2 regions of the Sphingomonas sp. S-NIH.Pt3_0716 genome follow, and region 2 is predicted to be linked to the other one. Evidence: riboswitches for the same ligand, from Rfam matches in the RefSeq annotation. Region 2 holds a riboswitch; the other holds the start of a gene.

Region 1 (10,147 bases), on a different contig from region 2:
CAGCTTCACCACCTCCTGCCCGACATAGTCCATCGGCCGCCGCGCCATCGCCTCCAGCAAGGTCATGCGCTGGTCCGCATCCAGCGTCGATCCCTGCACCGATCGCGCCGGACCAAGCCCTGCCGCATCCCGGTCGAACGCCGATGCCACCAGCAATTCGTCCAGATGGCCGGTCACATGGCCGCGCTCGCGCTCCTGCCCGCACCACCAGGTAGCGATATTGGGCAGCAGCAATTCGGTACCGAGCAGGGCTTTGGCCAGTTGCGGCAGGAAGGCGGCAAAGGCGCGCGCCTCGATCACGCCCGCGCCCGGCCAGTTGCTGACCATCAGTCCGCCGCGCGCGCAGGCATCATACAGGTCGGGCACGCCGATCCGCGATTCCCCGTCGAACGCCAGCGGATCGAGGAAGCGGCTGTCCATCCAGCGCCACAGCCCGTCGATCCGCTTCAGCCCCTCGATCGTGCGCACGAACAAGCGCCCATCGCTGACGATCAGGTCATCGCCCTCGACCAGCATCAGGCCCAGATAACGGGCCAGATGCGCCTGTTCGGCATAGCTCTGGTTGAACCGGCCCGGCGTCAGCAGGCCGATGCGCGGATCGGCGCGCTGGCAGTCGACCGCGAGACCCCGGCGCAGATCGGCGAAGAAGGGCGCCAGCCGCCGCGTGTTCATCGCGCCCAGCAGGTCGCCGGTCGCGCGCGACAGCGCCAGCCTGTTCTCCAGCGCATAGCCGACACCCACGGGCGTGCGCACCCGGTCGGCCAGCACGCGCCATTCGCCGTCCGGCCCGCGTCCCAGATCGGCGGCATAGAAATGGAGATAATGGCCGCGCGGCGGCGCCGCCCCGGTCATCACCCGCCAATAATGCGGGCTGCCGGTCACCACCGCGGCGGGCAGCTTGCCCTCGCGCACCAGGCTCTGGCCGCTATAGATGTCGCTGATCACCCGCTCCAGCAGCTCGGCCCGCTGCATCAGCCCCTGCTCGATCCGGGTCCATTCGCCAGCGCCGATCAGCATCGGGATCGGGCTCAGCGGCCAGGGCCGCTCCTGCTCGTCGCCGGTCAGACGGAACGCCAGGCCCAGATCCTGCGCCTGCCGCTCGACATTGCCGGCCAGCGTTGCGGGATCACCCTGTCCCTGTTCCGACAATCGATCCAGCATCGCCCGCCAGCGTGGCGCCATCTCCGCCAGCGCCCCGGCGAACAGGTCGCCGCCCGACGCGCGCGCCAGATAGTCGCCGGCCCAGCCGGACGCTTCGAGACCCGGCAGGACAGGCGAGTCGGTCATCGTCTAATATTCGGGATGCCTGAACCGAAGGTCCAGCGTCATCGGAAATTCGCTCGGGGGTTCGGCCGGCGGCATGTCGACCGGGCCGGGCGTATGGCCATGATCCTGGAACCGCGCCTTGCGCCGCGCCTCCGCCTCATAGCTGTTGATCGGCACATCGTCATAATTGCGCCCGCCCGGATGGGCGACATGATAGACGCAGCCGCCCAGCGACCGCCCGCTCCAGCTATCGAAGATATCGAAGGTCAGCGGCGCATTGGCGGGCAGGTTGGGGTGCAGGCAATTGGCCGGCGCCCACGCCTTGTAGCGGACGCCGCCCACCGCCTCGCCCGGCACGCCGGTTGGCGTCATCGGCACGCGCCGGCCGTTACAGCTGACGATATGGCGCCCGGCGACCAGGCCGGACACGCGGACCTGCAACCGCTCGGTCGAACTGTCGACATAGCGTACCGTGCCGCCGATCGCGCCGGTCTCGCCCAGCACGTTCCACGGCTCCAGCGCATGGCTGATCTCCAGCCCGACGCCGCCGGCCTCCACGCTGCCATGCACCGGGAAGCGGAACTGGCGCTGTGCCTCGAACCAGTTGGGATCGAAATCATAGCCCGCCTGGCGGAGATCGTTCAGCACCTCCAGGAAATCGGCCCAGACGAAATGGCCCAGGAAGAAACGGTCGTGCAGCGCCGTGCCCCAGCGCACCAGATTGCCCTGCTGCGGCTCGCGCCAGAACCAGGCGGTCAGCGCGCGCAGCAGCAATTGCTGGGCCAGGCTCATCTGCGGGTCTGGCGGCATCTCGAACCCGCGAAACTCGACCAGGCCCAGGCGCCCGGTCGGGCCATCGGGCGAGAACAGCTTGTCGATGCAGATTTCGGTGCGATGGGTGTTGCCGGTCACGTCGACCAGCAGGTTGCGGAACAATCGGTCGACCAGCCAGGGCGGCGGCAGCTTGTCCTCGCCATCGCGCACCGGATTGGGCACCTGCGCCAGCGCGATCTCCAGCTCATACAGGCTGTCGTGCCGCGCTTCGTCGATGCGCGGCGCCTGGCTGGTCGGGCCGATGAACAGGCCGGAGAAGAGATAGGAGAGCGCGGGGTGCCGCTGCCAATAGAGGACGAAGCTCTTGAGCAAGTCCGGCCGGCGGATGAACGGGCTGTCGTTCACGCTCGCCCCGCCCAGCACCAGATGATTGCCGCCACCGGTGCCGACCGACCGGCCATCGACCATGAACTTGTCGGCGGTCATCTTCACGTCGCGGGCATCCTCATAGACACCCTGGGTAATCGCCACCGTCTCGGCCCAGCTTGTCGCCGGCTGGATATTCACCTCGACCACGCCGGGGTCGGGCGTCACCTTCAGCACGTTGACGCGCGGGTCGGACGGCGGCGCATAGCCCTCGATCCGCACCGGGATGCGGGTCGCCTCGGCCACCTTCTCGACCTGCGCAATCAACTCCAGATAATCGTCCAGCGTCTTCACCGGCGGGATAAATACCGACAGGAAATTGCCGCGCGGCTCGACCGTGACGGCGGTGCGCACGGCGCCTTCGATGAACACCTGTTCCTGCCGGTCCTGATGCTCGGCGGCGGCGATTTCGGACCGCTCGAACCGTTCTACCGGCGCTTCCGCCTCGGCACGATAATCGGCCAGCGGTTCACGCGGTTCGCTCGTATCCTGCGGGTGGATATAGGGGAAATCGGACGGCGGCACATAGGGCAGTGTGCCCAGCGGCAGGCGATAGCCCAGCGCCGAATCCCCCGGCACCGCGAACAGCGCCTTGCGCCGCACCTTCCACACCTCGCTCTGCCAGCGCGGCGCACTCGCCTGTGTCTGCCAGCGCTGGATCGGCAGCACATAGCCGACCGTCTTGCTAAGGCCGCCCTCGAACGCGCGCACCATCCGGCTGCGCTCCTCGGGATTGTCGAACTTGGGGTCGCCCGGCTCGGTATTGGCGGGCAGTTCCGCCTCCTTCACCGACCAGGCCAGCGCATCCTCGAACACCGGCTGGACGAAGTCCGTCTCGACCCCCAGCCCGTCCGCCATGGCGGTCAGGAAGCGGCCGGCATCCTCGGCGGTAATGGTCGTATCGCCCGCCTCCGGCTCGCCCGCGATCAGCCCGGCATCGCGCCAGATCGGCACGCCGTCCGCCCGCCAGTAGATTGAATAGCCCCAGCGCGGCAGGCTTTCGCCCGGATACCATTTGCCCTGGCCATGGTGCAGCAGCGCGCCCGGCGCGAAGCGATCACGCAGCCGCCGGATCAGCCGGTCGGCATAGCCCGCCTTGGTCGGCCCGACCGCATCGCCATTCCATTCGCCCGCCTGCGGATCATCGACCGCGACGAAGGTCGGCTCGCCGCCGGTGGTCAGCCGCACATCCTGCGCGATCAGGTCGGCGTCCACCTGCTCGCCCAGCGCCATTAGCGACGCCCAGCGCCCCTCGGTAAAGGGCTTGGTGATCCGCACCGCCTCGGCAATGCGGCTGACATTCATGGCGAAATTGAAATCGACCTCGGCCGGCTCGGCCATGCCGCTGATCGGCGCTGCGGACCGATAATGGGGCGTGGCGCAGAGCGGGATATGCCCTTCGCCCGCAAACATGCCGCTGGTCGCATCAAGCGCGATCCAGCCGGCGCCAGGCACATAGGCTTCGGCCCAGGCATGCAGGTCGACCACATCCTGGGTGACGCCCTTGGGCCCCTCGATCGGCTCGACGTCGGCAACAAGTTGAATCGAATAGCCCGACACGAAGCGCGCGGCAAAGCCCAGCCGGCGCAGCAGTTGCACCAGCAGCCAGGCGGAATCGCGGCACGATCCGGTGCCGATGTCCAGCGTCTCCTCGGGCGTCTGCACCCCGGTTTCCATGCGGATGACATAGCCGATGCGCTGCTGCAGCTTGCTGTTCACATCGACCAGGAAGTCGATCGTCCGTCCCTCGAACGCGGCATGCTGCGCGACCAGTTCCTCGAACAGCGGCCCCTGCGCCTCGACGTCATAATAGGCCGCCAGATCGGTCTCCAGCTGCTCGTCATAGCTGAAAGGGTAATTTTCCGCATAGGGTTCGACGAAGAAGTCGAACGGGTTGATGATATCCAGATCGGCCAGCAGGTCGACCTCGATACTGAAATGATCGACCGGATCGGGAAAGACGATCCGCGCCAGCCAGTTGCCGTGCGGGTCCTGCTGCCAGTTGAGGAAATGGTTCGCCGGCTCGATCTTCAGCGCATAATTGGGAATCTTGGTGCGACTGTGCGGCGCGGGCCGCAATCTTATCACTTGCGGACCCAGACGGATCGGGCGGCTATAGCGATAGGCGGTCAGGTGGTGCAGCGCGGCCTTGAGCATGATGCGATCAGAAACCACGCTTTGCTGCAATGCAATGCGAAACTGTCGCCTCGCCAAAGATTCTCGCAATTTCCGTTCGCGTCAGCCCCGGCCATCCCCTCATTTAACCGACGTCATCCCGGAGTTGGTCCTGACTTCCGTCAGGATAGCGCAGGTCGTTATTGGCAGGGAGCCACCAAAAGCGGCTGTAAAATCCTCCTTGCAGGGGAGGATGGTCTGACAGCGACCAGAAGCTGACGTTTCTCATTCCTCCCCAAGCTTGTCTTGGGGAGGTGGCAGCGCGAAGCGCTGACGGAGGGGAATGGCGTAAACGCAACGCTATTGCCCCTCCACCGCCTTCGGCGGTCCCCCTCCCCAAGCAAGCTTAGGGAGGATTTTCGGGCAGTCCGCAATCCACCCATCCCGGCCATTCGGTCCGCACTGAATTTGTCCACGCGGCCGAACCCCTATTTCCCCTCCAGCCTTTGGCTGAAATAGACCATCTGCATCGCCTGCAACCGCGCGCCCTGTTCGATATCGGCGTCGCCCGAATGGCCGCCGGCGGTGTCCTCGTAGAAAAGATAGGGCAGGCCATAGTCCTTCAGCCGCGCGGCGAACTTGCGCGCATGCTGCGGCCCGACCCGGTCGTCCTTGGTCGTGGTCCAGATATAGGGCGTGGGATAGGCCACCCCCTTGCGGATATTGGCATAGGGCGAGATCTTCTCGAGAAACGCCTTCTCCTCCGGCACCGACACGCTGCCATATTCATCGACCCAGGATGCGCCGGCGGCGATCTGCTCGTATCGGATCATGTCGAGCAAAGGCACCTGGATCACCACCCCGTTCCAGAGGTCAGGATGCTGGTTGAACTCCACCCCCATCAACAGCCCGCCATTGGACCCGCCATAGATGCCGAACTTCCTGGGGCTGGATAATTTGCGGGCGAATATATCCTGCGCCACCGCCGCGAAATCATCATAGATGATCTGGCGCTTGGTCTTCAGGCCCGCCTCATGCCAGGCCGGGCCGAACTCGCCGCCGCCGCGGATATTGGCCAGCACGAAACTATTGCCCCGCTCCAGCCACAGCTTGCCGGTGATCGCGGCATAGCTGGGCGTCATCGGCACCTCGAAGCCGCCATAGGCGGTCATGATCGCCGGCGTGCTGCCGTCGGGCGTCATCCCCTTCTTGTGGACGATGAAATAGGGAATCTTGGTCCCGTCGCTCGACACCGCCTCGAACTGTTCGACCACAAGGCTTGCCGCATCGAAGCGCGCCGGCATCGCTTTCACCTGCACCGGCTTGGGGTCGGCCGCATCCATCGCCCACAGCGTCGTCGGCGCCAGGAAACCAGCCACCGCCAGATAGGCCTTGTCGCTCTTGTCGGATGCGGCGACCGTGCTGATCGTCGCATTGTCGGGCAGGTCGACCGGCTGCGCGCTCCAGCCCCTGGCCCCGCGCGCATAGACCCGCACCCGCCCGCGCACATTGTCGTTGAGGCTCAGCACGACCCGATTCTGCGTCGCCACCACCCCGTCGATCGACTGGCGCGGCGTCGGCGCGAACAGGATTTCGGGCGTCAGCACGCCACCATCCTGCAGGGCTTTCAGCGCCACGCTCGCCAGCGCGCCGGCCGGCACGGTCACGCCGCCGCTGGTCCAGGCTTCGCTGGTCTGGATCAGCACCTGCCCGTCGACCATGCCCTGCAACTGGCTCTTGGTCGGCAGCGCCAGCCGTTTCGTCCCCTGCGCCGTCAGCAGCCAGGTCTTGTTGCCGAAGAAGGTGACGCCGCGAAACAGGAAAGCCGCCCGATTGCCCTGTCCATCGCTCAGCAGGATCGGCATCGACATGAGCTGGTCGTCGGCCGCGCCGCGAAACACTTCTTGTGCCTCGTCCAGCTTCTGCCCGCGCTTCAGCGTCTTGATGATGAAGGGATAGCCCGACTTGGTCAGGCTGTCCGCGCCCCAGTCGCGCGACAGCAGCAGGCTGTCCTTGTCCAGCCAAACCGCATTCTGCTTGGCATTGGGAATGTCGAACCCGCCCGGCACGAACCGGCCGTCGACCAGGTCGAACTCGCGCAGCCGCACCGCATCCTCGCCGCCGTCCGACAGCGCCAGCAGCGCGATCCGCTCCTCGGGATCGAGGATGGTCGCGCCCTTCCACACCCATTTCTTGCCCTCGGCCCTGGACAGCGCATCCAGGTCCAGCACGGTCGTCCAGCTCGGCGACGCCGACGCATAATCGGCCTCGGACGTGTAGCGCCACACGCCCTGCGGATGGTCGGCATCGCGCCAGAAATTATAGATGCGGCCATGGATCAGCATCGGCATCGCGATCCGGTCCTTGGCCGATGCGATCGCCAGCGCGTCTTTGTAATAGCCGGCATAGCGCGGATCGCCTTGCAGCGTGGCGACGGTCGCCTTGTTCTCCGCCTCCACCCACTGCATCGCGCGCGGCCCGGTCCAGTCCTCCAGCCAGACGAACGGATCGTCCGCCGGAGCAGGGGCGGGCGCAGCAGCGCCGGTCAGCAAGGCAGCAGAAACCATCGTCAAAAACCTCTTCATTGCGCCCCCCTTTTGTTGTCCTCAATCCCGCGCGAACTGTCCCTTCAGATAGCGCCGCCGCAGCACCGCCCCCGCCACCAGCAAGGGCAGCGACGCGGCACAGGCGACCAGCCCCAGCAGCATCGGCGACCAGCCCATCAGGCTATGAACGCCAAAGGCCGACGGCAGGATCAGCAGCAGCGCACCCAGCGTCAGCAGCCACAGCCCCCAGCGCCGCGGCCGCACCGCCACCATCCGCATCTCGTGCCGCAACGCCTTGCGCCGGGCCTTCTCGGAATCGGGATGGGGTGGGGCGCTGTTCTGCACGATCGGCCTCTTGCTGGATCTCCTTCCAATTATGGTCTCCATCGCCCCGGCGCAAGGCGATCGGCTCGCGAGGGGCTTCCCCTGCCGCTGTGCTTGCGCTATCCAATGCCCATATCCCCGGGGGACCGTCCGCAGACGGTTGAGAGGCGGCTTTGTGGCCGCGACCCGCTGAACCTGATCCAGTTGACACTGGCGTAGGGAGGGAAGCGCGTCGTGCCACTCGTCCCGTGACACCGCCCGCACTCTCTTTCCGCCTGAAGGAGAGAGAAGTTATGGCAGACGTCCCCGCCCGCACCGAAATGCGCGTCACCACCGGGCCCATTCGCGGCTCGAAGAAGATCCATGTCGGCCCGCGCAAGGTCGCCATGCGCGAGATCCATCTGGAACCGGGCAGCGGCGAGCCGCCGGTCCGCGTCTATGACACGTCCGGTCCCTACACCGATCCGGACGCGCATATCGATATCATGGCGGGCCTGCAGCAGTTGCGCCGCGACTGGATCCGCGAGCGCGGCGATGTCGAGGAATATGACGCGCGCGCGATCAAGCCGGAGGATAATGGCCTGAAAGGGCCGGACCGTTCGGGCGGCGTCCAGCCCTTCCCGAACGTGGTGAAGCGCCCGCTGCGCGCCAAGTCCGGCCAGAACGTCTCCCAGATGCACTATGCCCGCCGCGGCATCATCACCCCGGAAATGGAATATGTCGCGGAGCGCGAAAATCTGGGCCGTGCCCGCCTCGCCGAATATGTCCGCGACGGCGAAAGCTGGGGGGCATCGATCCCCGACTATGTAACGCCGGAATTCGTGCGCGATGAAGTCGCCCGTGGCCGCGCGATCATCCCGTCGAACATCAACCACCCGGAATCCGAGCCGATGGCGATCGGCCGCAATTTCCTGGTGAAGATCAACGCCAATATCGGCAATTCGGCGGTCGCCTCCGACGTCGCGTCCGAAGTCGACAAGCTGGTCTGGTCGATCCGCTGGGGCGCGGACACGGTGATGGACCTGTCGACCGGCCGCAACATCCACGACACCCGCGAATGGATCATCCGAAACTCGCCCGTGCCGATCGGCACCGTCCCCATCTATCAGGCGCTCGAAAAGGTCGGCGGCATCGCCGAGGAACTGACCTGGGACATCTTCCGCGACACGCTGATCGAACAGGCCGAACAGGGCGTCGACTATTTCACCATCCATGCCGGCGTACGCCTGGCTTACATCCCGATGGCGGCCAGGCGCGTCACCGGCATCGTCTCGCGCGGCGGCTCGATCATGGCGAAATGGTGCCTGGCGCACCACAAGGAGAGCTTCCTCTACGATCATTTCGACGAGATCACGGAGATCATGAAGGCCTATGACATCGCCTATTCCTTGGGCGACGGCCTGCGCCCCGGCTCGATTGCCGACGCCAATGACGAAGCGCAATTCTCCGAACTCTACACGCTGGGCGAACTGACCCACCGCGCCTGGAAGCAGGATGTGCAGGTGATGATCGAAGGGCCGGGGCATGTCCCCATGCACAAGATCAAGGAGAATATGGAAAAGCAGCTGCAGGTCTGCGGTGAAGCGCCCTTCTACACCTTGGGGCCGCTCACCACCGACATCGCGCCGGGCTATGACCATATCACGTCAGGCATCGGCGCGGCACAGATCGGCTGGTATGGCACGGCGATGCTCTGCTACGTCACCCCCAAGGAGCATCTGGGCCTGCCCGACCGCGACGATGTGAAGGTCGGCGTCGTCACCTACAAGCTCGCCGCCCACGCCGCCGATCTTGCCAAGGGGCATCCGGCCGCCAAGGTCCGCGACGACGCGCTCAGCCGCGCCCGTTTCGAGTTCCGCTGGCGCGACCAGTTCAACCTGTCGCTCGATCCCGACACCGCCGAACAATATCACGACCAGACCCTGCCGGCCGAAGGCGCCAAGTCGGCGCATTTCTGCTCCATGTGCGGCCCCAAATTCTGCTCGATGAAAATCACGCAGGAAGTCAGGGATTTCGCGGCAAAGAAGAACCAGCCCGCCGACGGCTTCCTGGCGGCGGGCCTGACCGGCGCCGAAGTCGCCGAAGCCAGCAAGGCGGCGGCCTTGAAAGGCATGGAAGAGATGAGCAAACTCTTCAAGGAAACCGGCAGCGAACTCTATATGGGCGCTGGCGGTCGGGAGCATGATTGAGATAGTACTAATGGGTAGCTGATCAGCTAGGGGTTTTTATGTTTAGCGCGCTTGTCCAAGCTCTGTTCGCGTTTGTGCTTACCGGCATTGTCGGCGCCAAATTAGCTCACGGCTGGCAAGCGCGCGCGTCGAAAGAAACCAGGTTTTTCGAAGCCTCCAAAGATATGTATCAGCAGATGGTAGCTGCCGCAGATCAATTATCAGATTTAGCTGGTCGACGCCTTTATGCATCCCAGAGACTATGCCTTGTTTCCAGTGACGGTGCGTTGCACCGTGAGGCGGTAGAGCGGTATAAAGCTATTGTTCTTGAATGGAATGAGAGGTTGCTCACGATTGAGCTTTCTATTCGTACTAAATTTAGAAATGCATCATTGTATGAATTTGAAAATTTGCAAAATGAACTGTCCGAAATAAATAGGAATATAGAAAGTTTTATTTCTAGAAATTCATCAAGAAGTAAGAACAGAATTTTGAACGACGTAAAAATCGTGCGAGCAAAATTTTTTC
Region 2 (10,147 bases):
CGAGCGAACGGATTTGGGCGAGAAAACGACAGAAAGCATCGTCGGCAAAAATCTCCAATACGGTCGGGAGCCAATGCCCCGTTCCGCCTTAACCGGTCCTGAGCGGACGGCGGGAAGGCAGTTCCTTATATGCCAATATTGCGAAAAGCCAGCCGCAGCTGGAAGCTGTTGCCGGCTCGCGCGTCACCGTTGGTCTGATAGTCGCGCCGCCATGTAAAGCCCAGCGTCAAACAATCATCCTCATAGGCAACGCCGAGGCGCTGGCGCACCGGCTCATAGCCGTCGGCCGTGGTGCCCGGATCTTCCTGCGCGCCGGTAAGATCGATGACGGTCGAGCCGAACACCGACCAGAAGCGGGCGAACTGGATGCGGCCGCCAAGGCGCAGTTCCTCGCGGTCCTGCAGATCCTCCAGCGTGATATTGGCGTTGCGGTTGAGGCGCAGATAGCTGATCTGGGCATAGGTCTTCTTGCTGCCCACGGTCGCGTCGACCTCGTTCCGGCGGACCGCCAGATTGTCCTTGTCGACCCGGAAGCGCTGGGTGAAGCTGACGAAATCCTTGTAGCGGATGGTCCAGCGGCCGACGATGTCGGACATGCGGTCGGACAGGCCGGTGCCGTCGGGCAGGATGCTGGCGCGGTTGTCGAGCCGGTAGCTCTGGCCGACATTGGCGTCGAGCGTGAAGTCGGGCAGCGCCAGATTATATTCCAGGCCATAGGTGATGCGGCTCGAATCCTCGAACCGGTCATAGCCCGCGAAGCGGTTGAGCGCGAAGAGGTTGCTGTCCTCCAGATCGACCGACCGGGCATCCTCATTGGGCACCGACAGGTTCGCAAGGTGCGGCGAGGCGACGATCTGGACGCGGGGGGCGATACGCTGGACGCCGCCGAACGCCTCACCCATGAAGGGCCAGCGCATGTCGACCGCGGCGGCGGCGATGCCGCGCGCCTTCCAACCCGGATCGCCGGCATAGCTGATCGTGTCGGTCAGCAGATTGTCGCTGCTGTGATAGACATCGCCGCGCAGATAGGTGGTGAAATTCACTTCCTGGCCAAGGCCGGTCAGCTTGCGCAGATTCCATTCGAACGCGGCAAAGGCGCGCTGGGTATCCTGCCCGTCGGTCCGGGTGATCGCCAGCGTATTGGCCTGGAACTGCATCTGGCCGCCGAGCAGCGGATCCTTCATCCGCAGCCGATAATCCATGACCGGCAGGGCGATCGGCATCTGGCCCTGGGGATCGTCGACGCGCAGCGTCTGCACCGCCCAGCCGGCGAGCGAGAAATAGCTGTTCTCGCCGATCCGCTGGACGCCCAGGGTCGAACGCAGCCGGTCGTCGCGGCTGATGTCGTAGCGGCGCAGGAAGGTGCGGTCGGTGGCGACCCGGATCGATCCGTTGACGCTCCATTCGGGCGACAGCTGCATGCCGCCGCTGGCGTCGATCGCGCCACGAATATCCTTTTGCGAATCGGTCGGCGTGATGCCGCTGGATCGGCTGCCATAGGTGGCATAGCCGGTGATCTGATAGGCGCCGCGATCATAGAGATGGCGGAAATTGCCTTCGATCATCGGCAGCGAATCGCTGTAGACGTGCGGCGTGACGGTCAGGTCGCGATTGGGCGCGAGCTTGAGATAATAGGGGACCGCGACCTCGAAGCCGTTGACCCGGTCATAACGGATATTGGGGACCAGAAGGCCGCTGCCGCCGTCGTCGCCGACCGGATGCGACAGGCCCGGCACCGGGATCAGCGGCAGGCCGAACAGCTCGACATTGGCGCGGGTATAGGAGACGCGCTGCTTGGTCGGGTCATAGACGACCTTGACCGCGTTGATCTGCCAGGTCGGTTCCTTGGGGCAGCCGTCGCTGCCCTCCACCGGACAACCGGTATAGGCGGCGTGGTGCAGCGTATAGACGCCATTGACCCGCTCGCCCTTGGTCGCGGCCATGCGGCCGCCCTTCTGGAGGACCAGCAATATATTGTCGACCGCGCCATCCTTGAGCGTATCGGTGACATCGAAGCGGTCGCCATAGGCGACATTGCCGTCGGGATCGATCACCGAGACGGCGCCCTGCGCTTCGACCTTGCCGGTGTTGCGGTCCCACACGATCTTGTCGGCGCGCAGCCGGTTGCCGTCGCGCAGCAACTGGACATTGCCGGTGGCGGTCACGACCTGACTGTTGGTGTCATATTCCAGCGTATCGGCGGCGAAGCCGATTTCCTGGTCATTGTCGGGCACCGGCGCGTCGGGCGCGCTGATCGGCGTCTGGGGCTCGTTCAGCTTGGGCTCGGGCGCCTGTTGCGCATGGGCCAGCGGCGCCGCGAGCAGGCAGGACGAGGCAGCGCCGGCAAGCAGCGCCTGTTTGAACGACAGGGGAAACACGGAAATCTGCAAGCGTAGGGGCCTCTTTGTGGGCACTTCTGGTCCCTGCCTATCGCACTGCTTGGCCCGCGCCGCAATCGCTGCTCGCATTCGGGACGGCGGAAATCCGCCGAATGGCTTTGCAGAGCGGCAAAGCCGCACTATCTGGCTGAAACAAGAACGACACGGCATTCCAGAGAAAAGGCCCCCAGATGGACATCCAATTCAGCCCCACGCGCCCCCAGGTCGACACGTTGGTCCTTGCCGTGGCGAAGGGGTCTGTCGACAGCCTGCCGCTCGCCGCATCGGCCACGCTGGTCGCCGGCGCCGCCGCCGCGCGCTTTGCCGGTGAGGCAGGCGGCAGCGTCGAGAGCTTCGTCGAGGAGGGCGGCGCGGTGCTGCGCGTCCTGCTGCTGGGCATCGGCAATGGCAGTGCGGCCGACCTGGAGCGGGCTGGCGGCGCGCTGACCGCCAAGCTGTCGACCAGCGGCGCGACCCACGCAGCGGTCGAATTCCCGGCCGGCGTCAGTGGCGAGGATGCCGCCCGGCTGGGCCTGGGCGCGCTGCTGCGCAGCTGGCGGATCGATACCTATCGCACGCGTCAGCCCGAAAAGGCCAAGTCGACGCTGGCGACCGTGACGATCGTCGCGACCGGCGCCGAGGCCGAATGGGCCAAGCTGTCGGCGGTCGCCGCCGGCGTTGCCTTCACCCGCGAACTGGTGTCGGAACCGGCGAACATCCTCTATCCCGAAAGCTTCGTCGCGCGCTGCCAGCATCTGGCCGAGCTGGGCGTCAAGATCACCGTGCTGGACCGCGCGGCGATGACGGAGCTGGGCATGGGCGCGTTGCTGGGCGTGGCGCAGGGGTCGGCGCGTGAAGCGCGGCTGCTGGCGATGGAATGGGACGGCACCGATGGCGCCGCCGACAAGCCGGTCGTGTTCATCGGCAAGGGCGTGACCTTCGACACCGGCGGTATCTCGCTCAAGCCTGGCCCCGGCATGGAAGACATGAAGTGGGACATGGGCGGCGCCGGTGCCGTCGCTGGTGCCATGAAGGCGCTGGCCGGTCGCAAGGCCAAGGCGCGTGTGGTCGGCATCTGCGGCCTGGTCGAGAATATGCCCGACGCCAATGCGCAGCGCCCCGGCGACATCGTGACGTCGATGTCGGGCCAGACGATCGAGGTGCTGAACACCGACGCCGAAGGCCGTCTGGTGCTGTGCGACGCGGTGACCTGGGCGCAGAAGACCTATGAACCCGAAGTGGTGATCGACCTCGCCACCCTGACCGGCGCGATGATGATCGCGCTGGGCAGCGAGCATGGCGGCCTCTTCGCCAACGACGATGCGCTGGCCGACGACCTGCTGGCAGCGGGCAAGACCAGTGGCGAGAAGCTGTGGCGCTTCCCGCTGTCGGAGGCCTATGACAAGCTGATCGACAGCCCGATCGCTGACATGAAGAATATCGGTCCGCGCTTCGCCGGCTCGATCACCGCTGCCCAGTTCATCAAGCGCTTCGTCAACGAAGGCGTGAAGTGGGCGCATCTCGACATTGCCGGCATGGTCTGGTCGGACAAGCCCGGCGCCACCGCCGACAAGGGCGCGACCGGCTATGGCGTGCGCCTGATCGACCAGTTGGTGGCCGACAAGTTCGAGCGCTGAAGCCGGTGCAGGTCGACTTCTACCAGCTGAGCCGCGATCCCGTGGAAGGGGTGCTGCCCGCGATCGCGGCGCGCATCCTGGACATGGGCGCGCGGCTGCTGGTGGTGGCCGACGAGCCGGAGCGGCTGGCCCGCATATCGGCGGGCCTGTGGGCGGGGCCACCCGAAAGCTTCCTGGCCAATGGCCTGGCAGGCGACGGGGTGGACGCCGCCCAGCCGGTGCTGTTGGCGCAGAGCTGTGACGCGGCCAATGGCGCCAGGCATATCGCGCTGGCGGACGGTGTATGGCGCGAGGAGGCGCTGGGCTTCGATCGCGCCTCCTATTTCTTCGGTGCGGACACGATCGACGGGGCGCGGGCCAGCTGGCGGGCGCTCAGCAAGCGTGAGGGCGTGACCCCGCGCTTCTGGCGGCAGGAAGGCCGCAAATGGGTGCAGGGGCCGTGAACGCCCGGAAATAGGGACTTCTACCAAGCCCACTCGCGCCCCTCTTGCGAAGTGATCCGGCCCAGTCTAAAGGGCGCGCAACTTTATTCCAACAATCCGGAGTTATGAGGGCCATGGCCGTCACGCGCACTTTTTCGATCATCAAGCCCGACGCAACCCGTCGCAACCTGACCGGCGCCGTCACCAAGATGCTGGAAGAAGCCGGCCTGCGCGTCGTCGCTTCCAAGCGCATCCGCATGAGCCGCGAACAGGCCGAAGGCTTCTATGCCGTTCACAAGGAACGCCCCTTCTTTGCTGACCTGGTCGCCTTCATGATCTCGGGCCCGGTCGTCGTCCAGGTTCTGGAAGGCGAAAACGCCGTGACCCGCAACCGCGACATCATGGGCGCCACCAACCCGGCCAATGCCGACGCCGGCACCATCCGCAAGGAACTGGCCGAATCGATCGAAGCCAATTCGGTCCATGGTTCGGACAGCGAAGAAAATGCCGCGATCGAGATCGCCTATTTCTTCAAGCCCGAAGAAATCGTCGGCTAAACCCGACACCCGTCCACGGACGAGCAAAAGGCCCGGCGCTCCCCCAAGGAGCGGCCGGGTTTTTTTGTTGCCAGGATGACAAAGTTGAGTGGGAACAAGACATAGCCCCTCCCTTCCAGGGAGGGGTTGGGGTGGGTTGCGAGCGTAGCGAGCTTCTGCCCTATCGACCGTAGGCCGCCGCTACGCGGCGCACCCACCCCCGGCCCCTCCCTGGAAGGGAGGGGAGTAGGGAACGTCCGCTTCTGGTCGCTTGCGGCCTGCCTGAACGTGGCCGGGCGGGCCTAGCCTTTCGTCTGGCGGGCCCAGCGGGCGTCGATTTGGGACTGGGCGTCGGCGCCCTGGGCGTGGCTGACCAGGGACAGGCCGCGCAGGGTCAGCTTATGGCCGGACAGCCATTTGCCGGCGATGCCATAGCCGATGTCGTAGACGGCGGAATCGCTGTGGGTGTCGCCATTGACGACGAACTGGGTGACGATGGTCACCGGCAGTTTCTCGTCACCGATGCTGTCATCGGGCAGCTTGGCGGCATTGCGCGCCTTTTTCAGCGCATCCTCGAACCAGCCGGCCTCGATCCGCGGTTCGCCGGTCGTGTCGACCGGGGCGATGCCGAGCGCCCTGGGGAAATGGATGGTCTGGCTCTGCACCAGTTGATCGGGATCGGCGGGCTTGAGCGTCAGGCGGCTGTCGCCATCGGCCGAAGCGTTGAGCACCAGCCGGGCGGCGCGGGCGGAGGCCTTGCTGCTTTCGGCGGCCTTGCTGGCGCGTTCGTCCTTCTTGTCGGCCCAGTTGAGATAGAGGGTGAGGGCGGAGATCAGCACCGCCGCCACCGCCAGCAACTCACCAAGCGTGATCCAGCGTCGGCGGATACGGGCGGCTTCCTCCTTGCGGGTCTCCTGCTTGGCCTCGGGGCTGTCGCTCATCGGATCAGGCCGTCTGTGGCGGGACTTCGAACTTGTCGATCACCCATTCCTCGGCCTGCGCCTCGCCGATCCATTCCTGCATCCAGGGATGGGCGATGATCGCGCGCATATAGGCTTCGGCAAAGCGGGCGACCGGCAGCTGATAGGTGATGAAGCGGGTAACGACCGGCGCGAACATCAGGTCGACGGCGCCGAACTCGCCAAACAGGAAGTCGCCCTCGCCACCATAGCGGGCGCGGGCCTGGGCCCAGAGCTGCATGATCCGGCTGATGTCATGGGCGACGGCCTCCGACGGCGGGACCGGATCATAGATCTGGCGGATGTTCATGCTGTGCTCGCGGCGGAGCGCAGCGAAGCTGCTGTGCATTTCGGCCGCCATCGAGCGGGCCATGGCGCGGGCGCCCGGATCGGTCGGCCAGAACTGGTCGCCTCCGGCCTTTTCATTGAGATATTCGACGATGGCCAGGCTGTCCCACACGACGATGTCGTCGCCATCCCACAGGATCGGCACCTTGCCGGAGGAGGGGGCGAACTCATCGCCCTCGCGACGCTTTTCCCATTCCTCGTCATAGAGGGGGACCACCACTTCCTCGAACGGAAGGCCGGAGAGCTTGCACGCCAGCCAGCCGCGCAGCGACCAGCTCGAATAGGCCTTGTTGCCAATGAACAGCTTCATCATGGGCATGTCTTAGCCGGGCGGGCTTCGATAAGTCGAGAGCCGATAGAGAGGGCTTTCCACTTCGCGTCGAAACGCCTAAGGGGCGGCCATCCCCGGGGGGCCGCTCATGCGCGGCTGAGAGGTGGTCAGCAGACCACGACCCGCTGAACCTGATCCGGCTGATACCGGCGTAGGGAGGGCAAGGCGGCAGGTCCGTCGTCCCTCCTGTGGAGTGGACGTGAGATGAAGACTGCCCGATTACCCCATGTTGGAAGCGCCTGCCTGACGCTGGCCCTGTTGATGATTGCATCGCCCGCGATGGCGGAGGATGAGCTGGACCAGTCGACCAATATTCAGGTCGTCGGCCATCCCGACCCCGAAGGCCTGTTGCCCGACCAGAGCGCGCCCAAGGCGGTCAGCGCGATCTCCACCGACTTCATCATCAAGCAGGCGCCGACGCTCAACGCGTTCCAGCTGGTCAACCTGCTGCCCGGCGCCAATGTCTCGTCCAGCGACCCCTATGGCCTGTCGGCGTCCTCCAGCCTGACGCTGCGCGGCCTGGGCCAGGACCAGATCGGCGTATTGATGGAAGGCGCGCCGCAGAACGACATCGGCTATTATTATGCCTATCCCTCGCAATTTGCCGATGCGGAGAATGTGCGGCAGGTGATGCTGGCGCAGGGCGCGGCAGACATTGACTCGCCCGTGGTCGCGGCCGCCGGTGGCCTGTTGTCGCTGACGCTGGATGATCCCAGGGCGGAGGCGGGCGGCCTCGTCAACCTGTCGGTCGGTTCCTATGACGAGCGGCGCGTCTTTGCGCGGATCGACACGGGACGGATCGGATCGACCGGGCTGAAGGCCTTCATTTCCTATTCCAACAACCGTGCCGACAACTGGCGCGGGGCGGGCCATGATCAGCGCCAGCATATCGATGCCAAGCTGCTGAACGAATGGGGCGATGGCAACCGGGCGAGCATCGCCTTTTCCTTCAACGACGCCAAGACATCGACCTATCCCAGCCCCAGCAAGACGGATTGGGAAGCCTCTGGCCGCGGCTATAATTTCGACGAGACCTATAGCGAGGGGAACACCAACTACTGGCGCCTCTATCGCGCGCCGTTCCGCAATTTCTATGTCGCGGCGCCCGTCCACCTGAAGCTGAGTGACACGCTGAGCTTCGACAGCAGCGCCTATCTGCAGATGGGGCATGGCAATTCGCCCTATGGCACGCAGCTCGCCACCACCGGCAATTATCTGGGCACCGAGGAACTGACCCAGCCGATCGACCTGCCCGGTGCGGTCGATGGCGTCGCAACGGTGCTGGGCAACTGGACCGGCAAGCAGTTCCGCGTCGGCGACGTCAGCAAGCTGACGCTGCAGGCCGGCGCGCATCGGATCGTGGCTGGCCTCTGGTTCGACTATGGCACCGACCGGGTGACGCAATCCTATACGTCGATCGATGCCGATGGCCGGCCGGTCGACCAGTGGGGCTATCAGGACAAGGCGATCCGCACCGCCGACGGGCGGCTGCTCGCCTATGAAAATCAGCGCACGGAGACGGTCACCAAGGGCTTCTTCCTGGCTGACAGCATCGCGGTGACGCCCAAGCTGGGCATCGACATTGGTTTCAAGGGCGTCAACCTGCTGCGCAACGGCCGCAATTATCTGCCCGGCCCGCAATCGACGGTGCGGATCGACAGCTTTGCCGCGCTACCGCGGGCGGCGATCCATTATCAGCTGGACGACCGGCAGCAGCTGTTCGCCAACATCACCACCAATTTCCGCACGCCCAACGAGTTCGCGCTCTACAACAGCTATTATGGCGGAGAACTGGTGAGCCAGGGCACCGACGGCCTGAAGAACGAATATTCGATCTCGCAGGAACTGGGCTATCGCTATATCGGCCCCAGCCTGTCCTTCTCGCTGACCGGTTTCCATTATCATTTCCGCAACCGCCAGGTGGCGACGGTGATCGACAGCGGCGGCGCGCTGGTCAATTCGACCATCAACGCCGGCAGCCAGAGCAGCTATGGCCTGGATGGCGAGATCGACTATCGCCCGGCCAAGGGGATGAGCATCTATGCCTCGGCCGAATATCTGCACACGCGGCTGAACGACGATCTGGCGATCAACGGCGATTATCTGCCGACCAGGGGCAAGCGGGCGGTATCGGCCCCCAGCTTCCAGTTCGCGCTGGGCAGCACCTATGATGATGGCCGGCTGTTCGGCAGCAGCGCGCTCAAATATGTCGGCCGCCAATATGCGACCTTCATGAATGACGAGAGCATCAAGGGCTATGCCACGCTGGACCTGTCGGTCGGCGTGCATCTGGCCGGGCTGATCGACGCGCAGGTGATGGACCTGCGCATCAACGCGATCAACGTGACCAATCCGCGCGTCCTGTCGGGCGTCTATGCGATCAGCACCAACGCGCAGGACACGGTCGGGCGCAACGGCACGCTGATCGCCGGTTCGGCGCCGACCTATCATGTCGGCAGCGGGCGCGCCGTGGTGGCGACGCTGTCGCGCGCCTTCTGACGATGAGCGCCGCCGCCCCGCATCTGGTCCATGGCATGGGGCTGGCGCTGGAGGCGCCGGCCTGGCCGGCGATCACGGTGGACGAGGCGGCGGCGGTGCTGGCCCATTTTCCCGACGCTGGCCGGCTGGCGGCGCTGGCCTGGCATTCGCCGCGCCCCTTTTCGGCGGCGGCGCTGGTCGAGACGGATCGCGGCCCGCTGTTCCTGAAGCGGCATCACCAGCGCTTGCGGACGCCGGCGGCGCTGGCCGAGGAGCATGGCTATATGGCGCATCTGCGCGGTGCCGGACTGGCGGTGCCCGATGTGCTGCGCGCCGCCGATGGCGCCGGCGCGATGGCGCTGGGCGAATGGAGTTACGAACTGCATCGCCAGGCGCCGGGTATCGATCTCTATCGCGATCGCCAGTCCTGGACGCCCTTCCTGTCGCCCGATCACGCCTTTGCGGCCGGCGTCGCGCTGGCGCAACTGCATCGGGCGGCGGCCGGTTTCGCCGCGCCGGCACGCGGGCGGCATCCGCTGGTGTCGAGCTTCACCATATTGCCTGCCGTTGATCCACTGGCCGCAGCGGACGCCTATGTCGCGGCGCGGCCGGCGGTGGCGGCCTTCCTGGCGGACATGCCCTGGCGGTCGGAACTGGCGCGGCTGTTGGCGGCATTGGGGGAGGGGCTGGCGCCGCGGCTCGCAGAGCAGCCTGCGCTCTGGACCCATAATGACTGGCACCCCTCCAACCTGCTCTGGTCGGCGGAAGGCGCGGTCAGCAGCATCTTCGATTTCGGCCTGTCGACCCGCAGCTGCGCCCTGCATGACCTGGCCACCGCGATCGAACGGACGGCGATTCCCTGGCTGGCGCTGGAGCAGGGGCGACTGGCTGAGCCGGCGGATATGGATGGGGCACTGGCCTTGCTGGCGGGCTATCGCAGCGTCCTGCCGCTGGGGCCTGGCGAGATCGATACGCTGCTGCGCCTGCTGCCGCTGGTCCATGTCGAGTTCGCCCTGACCGAGATCGACTATTTCTTCGGCATATTGGCCGATCGCGAA

The links. A riboswitch is a leader RNA that binds a small molecule or an ion and turns the genes downstream of it on or off. The one in region 2 is predicted to bind thiamine pyrophosphate.
Region 1: linked by a shared signal. The riboswitch ahead of thiC (phosphomethylpyrimidine synthase ThiC) and the one ahead of BRX37_RS07425 (TonB-dependent receptor) in region 2 are both predicted to bind thiamine pyrophosphate.

The regions. Positions count from the first base shown of each region.
Region 1 covers NZ_QLJK01000003.1:39,470-49,616, forward strand. Annotated here, with positions in the region: gene BRX37_RS02920 (circularly permuted type 2 ATP-grasp protein) at 1-1,287, opposite strand, end outside; gene BRX37_RS02925 (transglutaminase family protein) at 1,291-4,623, opposite strand; gene BRX37_RS02930 (prolyl oligopeptidase family serine peptidase) at 5,070-7,166, opposite strand; gene BRX37_RS02935 (hypothetical protein) at 7,188-7,472, opposite strand; TPP riboswitch at 7,581-7,690, shown strand; gene thiC (phosphomethylpyrimidine synthase ThiC) at 7,745-9,640, shown strand.
Region 2 covers NZ_QLJK01000007.1:95,689-105,835, reverse strand. Annotated here, with positions in the region: gene BRX37_RS07460 (peptidylprolyl isomerase) at 1-39, opposite strand, end outside; gene BRX37_RS07455 (LPS-assembly protein LptD) at 126-2,390, opposite strand; gene BRX37_RS07450 (leucyl aminopeptidase) at 2,570-4,015, shown strand; gene BRX37_RS07445 (DNA polymerase III subunit chi) at 4,021-4,458, shown strand; gene ndk (nucleoside-diphosphate kinase) at 4,572-4,994, shown strand; gene BRX37_RS07435 (hypothetical protein) at 5,276-5,914, opposite strand; gene BRX37_RS07430 (glutathione S-transferase family protein) at 5,919-6,593, opposite strand; TPP riboswitch at 6,677-6,786, shown strand; gene BRX37_RS07425 (TonB-dependent receptor) at 6,816-9,110, shown strand; gene BRX37_RS07420 (phosphotransferase enzyme family protein) at 9,113-10,147, shown strand, end outside.